Regions from separate parts of the Dyella telluris genome, predicted to be linked through region 2. Evidence: predicted binding sites of a transcription regulator. Region 2 holds the regulator's gene; the other holds the start of a gene.
The links. The regulator sigma-54, encoded in region 2, starts transcription at its own class of promoters, with help from an activator protein. The targets are predictions, from matches to a motif close to TGGCACGNGCNTTGC.

Region 1: a site for sigma-54 is predicted at 1,157-1,171, ahead of fliD (flagellar filament capping protein FliD). Genes of this name have one in related genera too.

What each region holds. Positions count from the first base shown of each region.
Region 1 is NZ_CP060412.1:1,166,249-1,169,455, reverse strand. It holds gene H8F01_RS21950 (flagellin N-terminal helical domain-containing protein) at 1-1,050, shown strand, start outside; gene fliD (flagellar filament capping protein FliD) at 1,246-2,757, shown strand; gene fliS (flagellar export chaperone FliS) at 2,774-3,205, shown strand.
Region 2 is NZ_CP060412.1:3,253,699-3,256,905, forward strand. It holds gene hpf (ribosome hibernation-promoting factor, HPF/YfiA family) at 125-448, opposite strand; gene H8F01_RS14240 (RNA polymerase factor sigma-54) at 741-2,210, opposite strand; gene lptB (LPS export ABC transporter ATP-binding protein) at 2,358-3,077, opposite strand; gene lptA (lipopolysaccharide transport periplasmic protein LptA) at 3,081-3,207, opposite strand, start outside.

The sequences.
Region 1 (3,207 bases), 2.1 Mb from region 2:
CGTATCGCCAACCAGACCACGTTCAACGGTTCGAACGTGCTGGACGGCTCCATGAAGACCAAGAGCTTCCAGATCGGCGCCAACGTCGGTCAGACCATCTCGGTCAGCCTGGGCACCAGCGTGAAGTCCAGCGCCATGGGTCAGGTGGCGGAAGCGACCTCGCAGGCTTTGGCTCCCAGCGTCGGCTTGGCCTCCGGCGACGTCACCATCAAGGTGGGCGCCGGTACCGCGGTCAGCGTTGCTGCGGGCAACTACAGCAGCGCCAGCTCCCTGGCCACTGCGATCAACACGGCATACACGACTGCTGGCGGCACCGGTACGTTTGCGTCCGTGAATGCCTCTGGCGAGCTCGCTTTTGACAACGCCAGCACCACGAACGACGTGACCATTGGCGGTACGAACACCTCGCTGGGCCTGCCGGCGACCGTGGTGAAGAACAACGGTACGGTGGACGGCACCGGCACGTCGTCGGGCGTGGCTGCTGCGATTGCCGGTGCCTCGTTCCCGGATCTTTCGTCCGAAGGCCTCAACATCAATGGCAAGGCTGTTGACCTGAGCAGCGCGAAGAGCCTGCAGGACGTGTCCGACGCCATCAATGCTGCTGGCATCTCGGGCGTCAGCGCCGCGGTGAGTGGCGATGGCACCGCCATCAACTTCTACTCGAGCAGCGCACTGTCGATCACGGACACCGGCAAGAACCTGTTCTCGACGGGCACCTCGACGGCGGCTACCAGTGGCTCGCTGGCTAGCGGCAGCGTGTCCACGGTCGACAAGGCCAACGACCTGATCTCCCGCGTCGACGTCGCCCTGAAGACGGTCAGCGATTTCGCTGCCCAGCTGGGTGCGGTGCAGAACCGCTTCCAGTCGACCATCTCCACGGTGGCCGCTCAGACCACCAACCTGCAGGCCTCGCAGTCGACCATCCGTGACGCTGACTTCGCGTCCGAGACGGCCAACCTCAGCAAGGCTCAGGTGCTTCAGCAGGCGGGTATCTCGGTGCTGGCCCAGGCCAACTCCAACCCGCAGCAGGTTCTCAAGCTGTTGCAGTAACAGACCCAAGGCCTGGACGCGACCCCTCCCGGATCGCGTCCTCCTGGGCTGGATTTACCACCTGGCGGGTTGCTACTCGCAGCCCGCCGGGTGTTCCGGGAGCTTCCGGCAAAGCCTTTGCGTGCGAAGGTTTTGCCGGGGGCTCGAACCTTCCGCCTCGGCGGGATCATTTCGGGAAACTGACAAGGTAGTGCGATGACGACCAGCAGCACCAGCAGCACCAGCAGCCTGAGCACGCTGCTCAACCAGCTCACCTCGGCAACGAGTGGCACGAGCAGTTCGAGCGGTTCGACCTCCAGCTCCTCGTCCAGCTCCTCCAGTTCGTCGACCACCAGCTCCAGCGGCGGCTCCCTCAGCGCAGCGGGCATCGGTTCGGGCCTGGATGTCAGCTCCATCGTCACGGCGCTGGTGAATGCGCGCAAAGCCGCGTCGCAGGACCAGATCACCAGCCGCACCACGCAGACGAACAATCTGCTGACCGGCCTGTCCTCGCTCAATTCCGCGCTCGGCGGCATCCAGACCGCGCTGGCCACGCTGAGCTCGGTCAACACGTTCAACAGCTACACCTCGACCCTGACCGCTCAGGGCAGCAGTAGCAGCATCGGCACGGCCACCACCATGTCGAGCGCCCAGCCGGGTTCGTACACCATTGCCGTGAGCCAGCTGGCCACGGCGCAGAAGCGCGCCAGCAGCGCGGTGGCTTCCGGCACGGCCGTGGGGCAGGGCACGCTGGCCATCACGGTGGGCGCCAACACCATGAACGTGGCGGTTTCCGCCACCAACACCCTGGCCGACATCGCCACCGCGATCAACAGCTCCTCGTCCAACCCGGGCGTGACAGCGACCATCGTCAACGGCACCAACGGCCAGCAGCTGATGCTGAGCTCGAGCAAGACGGGTGTGGCCAACGCGTTCACCATCAGCGCCGACGCCACCAGCAGCAGCGGCCTGTCCAGCCTGGCGACCACGCTGAACACGGCGGGCAGCAACGAGGCGCAGGACGCCAAGCTCACCGTGGACGGCATTGCCGTCACCAGCGCCACCAATACCGTGACCGGCATGATGGACGGCGTCACGCTGAACCTCACCGGCACCGGTACCAATTCGCTGACCGTGGCGCAGGACAACACGGCCGCCACCAACGCCATCCAGGCCCTGGTTACCGCTTACAACAGCTACGCCAGCACGGTGTCCTCGCTGTCCAGCTACGACACCAGCACCGGTGCGGCCGGTGTGCTGCTGGGCGATACCACGCTTTCCTCGGTGCAGCGCTCGATCGCCTCGGTGCTGAGCAGCTCGGTGAAGGGCAACAGCATCGGTACGCTGGCGAATGTGGGCATTACCCGCAATGCGGATGGCACGCTGGCGCTCGACACCAGCAAGCTCGCGTCCGCTTTCCAGAGCAATCCGTCGGCGGTGAAAGACCTGTTCGTCGGCACCAACGGCTACGGCACCAAGCTCAACACCGCGATCAACTCGTACACGTCCAGCGGCGGCATCATCAGCACGCGCATGGACAGCCTGAACAGCACGCTGACGCAGCTGAGCACACAGCAGACCGCCCTGAACAACCGCATGGCGACCTACCAGTCGCAGTTGCAGTCGCAGTACACGGCGTTGGACACGCTGATGTCTTCGCTGAACAACACCAGCTCGTACCTGACCACGGCGCTGGCGCAGCTGACCAATTCGAACTCGAAGAACTGATCGCGGGGAAGCGACCATGACTTACGGTTACATGCGCAACGCCAGCGCGCTCTATCAGGACACCAGTGCGCGCGGCAGCGTGGAAGGCGCCGACCGCCATCAGCTGACTGGCATGCTCTACGACGGCGCGATCGACCGGATCAACCAGGCCCGCGGCGCCATGCGCCGGGGCGATGTGCCGGCCAAAGGGACACATTTTGCACGGGCGCACGCCATCATTGGCGAGCTGCGCGGCAGCCTGGACCACGCGCAGGGCGGTCCGCTGGCCGCTCGTCTCGACGCGCTTTACGACTACGCGAGCCGTCGCCTGCTGCATGCCCAGCTGAACAATGACGAGCGTGCCATCGACGAAGTGGTGGATCTGCTCACGCCGGTGCGAGACGCCTGGCAGCAGATCCGCGACCAGTTCCTGGCCGCACAGAAGCGCGCGCCCGGCGCGGTGGCCTGACG
Region 2 (3,207 bases):
TCCTTTGCGCCGCGGATTCAGGGCGGCCACATGCGCATTGTGCCAGTTCACACCGGCGGATGCCTTGGACAGGGGGATCGGGAGGGAACGGCCCGCCCGGGAAACGGGCGGGCCGGGGCGGGGGTCAGCCGTACAGGCGCTCGTCGCGCACGGCGCGCTGGTGCTTGTCGCAGACCTTCTCGCGGTGCTTGCGCAGCTGGGTGACCAGCTTGTCGAACAGGACATCGATGGAGACGTACATGTCGTTCTCAAGCGCTTCGGCGTGCAGGGTGCTGCCCGTGACCGATAGTGTTCCTTCGGCGCGCTGCTGCAGTTTGTTCACGGAAAGAACGATGCTCAGACTGAGGAGTCGTTCGTCGAGGCGGGTGAGGCGGTCAAGTCGACTGTTCACGTGATCCCGCAGGGCCGGGGTGACTTCAATCTGTTGACCGCTGAGCTGAACTTGCATGTTGCGCCTCCTCTGGTACTTGCCGCAGACGCGGCTGGGGTCGATGTACCGGTCGCTTATGTCGTGGCCGACACACCTTCAAAAACCCGGGAATGTCTCGATCCTCTGTTCCGGCCTCCTCACCAAGTCGGGATAGTCACTATGCGCTTTCGGTGTTCTCTTCGCGTTATGAAGACCTTCACGCGTCAGACATGACAGCTACCCGTGGGATCGTCTTACCCATGATTATGGGGACGCCTTTTTTGCCGCCAAGTTCCCCGGGGCGCTTTGCCACAGTGGCCGGATGACGTGTTCAGCCGGCGCGCTGACGTTCGCTGGAGCTGGGAATGCGCATGGCCTCGCGGTATTTGGCCACGGTGCGACGGGCAACCTGAATGCCCTTGCGGTGCAGTTCCTCCGCGATGGCCTGGTCGGACAGCGGCTTGCGCGGATCCTCGGCATCGACCAGCTTGCGCAGCATGGCCTGGATGGCGGTGGCCGACGCGCTGCCACCGTCTTCGGTGGATACGCCGCTGGAAAAGAAGTGCTTGAGTTCGAACGTGCCCCGCGGCGTGTGGATGTACTTGCGGGTAGTTACACGTGAAATGGTTGATTCGTGCATGCCCACTTCCTCGGCCACTTCGCGCAGCACCAGCGGGTGCATGGCTTCGGGGCCGTAGTCGAGGAAGGCGCTTTGCCGGCGCACGATGGCCTCGGCCACCTTGAGCAGGGTTTCCGCGCGCGATTCCAGGCTCTTGATGAGCCAGCGCGCTTCCTGCAGCTGACCACGCATCCAGCTGGCATCGGTGCCGCGTGCCTGGGCAATGAGGCCGCAGTAATGCTGGTTGAGTCCGAGCCGTGGCTGGCAGTCCGGGTTCAGGCTGACGCGCCAGCGGCCGAGGTCCTTGCGCGCGTAGACGTCGGGGGCCACGTATTCCACGGGCGTGACGTCCAGCGCGGCGCCGGGGCGCGGATCGAGGCTGCGGATCAGCACGGCGGCCGCGGCGGTGTCGTCTTCGTTCGCGCGCAGCTTGCGGGCCAGGCGCGCGATGTCGTTGCGTGCCAGCAGTTCCAGTTCGGTGTCCACGATGCGCAGGGCGAGATCGCGGTGCGGCGTATCCGGATCGAACTGTTGCAGCTGCACGCTCAGGCAGTCGCGCAGGTCCACGCTGGCCACACCGGTAGGATCGAAACGTTGCAGCGTGTGCCGCACGTATTCCACTTCCGCCGTGGTCGCCTTCAGGTCGGCCGGCAGGGCCGCGATGAGCGACTCCATGCTCTCGGTAAGGTAGCCGTCCGGATTGAGCGCATCGATGAGCACCGCCGCGATGGTGCGGTCGCGTACGCTCATGTGCGTCAGGTTGAGCTGCCAGAGCAGGTGTTCCTGCAGGGTTTCCGCCGCGGCGTTCTGCGGTTCGAAGCCGTCTTCGTCCGGGTTGCTGCTGCGCGAGGCGGCGCCGCTGCCGTTGGAGAAGTCCACCGGGTCGTCGCTGCCGCCGTCGGAGTCGGCCTCGCCCCATTCGGGGGCCTCGGCATCGTCCACGGTGTCGCTGCTGCTGGAGCTGGACGAGCTCGCGGGAATGGATTCCAGCGGTTCGCGCTCGTCACTGTCGAGGTTGTCCGGGTTGTCCTCGGAGAACTCGAGCAAGGGGTTGCTTTCGGCTATCTGGCGAAGTTCCGCCTCCAGCTCAAGCTGTGACAGCTGCAAGAGGCGAATGGCCTGTTGCAGCTGTGGGGTCAGCGTGAGCTGCTGATTGAGGCGAAACTGCAGTCCGGGTTTCATGCCAGGCGGTCGGGATGAACGTGAAGATCATCCTAACTCGTGACCCCGGGGTCGGCCATAGGTCTGAGAGCCAGTGAGCTGGTTCAGCAGCCGAATCGCGTACTACCTCAGGTTTATTCCTGAGGTAAGCCCCCGGGGTGCCAGGGGTTACAGGCGGAATTCGCGGCCAAGGTAAACCTCGCGGACCTTTTCGTCGGCAAGGATGTGTGCCGGCGTGCCGCGTGAGAGCACTTCACCATCGTTGAGGATGTACGCGCGGTCGCAGATGCCCAGCGTTTCGCGCACGTTGTGGTCGGTGATGAGCACGCCGATACCGCGCTCTTTCAGGTGCCGCACGATGCGCTGGATTTCGCCCACCGAAATGGGGTCCACGCCCGCGAACGGCTCGTCCAGCAGCATGTAGCGCGGATGCGCGGCCAGCGCTCGCGCAATCTCCACGCGACGACGCTCGCCGCCGGAAAGGCTGATGCCCTTCTGGTCGGCGATGTGCGCGATCTTCAGCTCGTCCAGCAGGCTTTCCAGCTCGTTGGCACGGCGTTTTTCGTCCCAGCCTTCGCGCAGCTCCAGCACCGCCATGATGTTGTCGGCGACGGTAAGGCGACGGAACACCGAAGCCTCCTGCGGCAGGTAGCCGATGCCGAGCTTGGCGCGCTGGTGCATGGGCAGGCCGGTGATGTCCTGCTTGTCCAGCTTGATCACGCCGGCGTCGGCTTCGATCAGGCCCACCACCATGTAAAAGCAGGTGGTTTTGCCGGCGCCGTTGGGGCCGAGCAGGCCGACCACTTCGCCTTCGCGGATGGAGAAGGCGAAGTCGCGCACGACCTGGCGTGCCTTGAAGCTTTTTTGCAGACCTTCAGCGGAAAGCATCGATCAATGACCCTCGGCCGGCTTGGGCGCAGGTTGCTGCCCGGCGGGTGGCGTGGCGGGCTTGGGCGGCGTGCCAGCGGGGGCCGGAGCGCCGGGCTTCGGCTTGGGCAGGATGATGCCGTGGACCAGC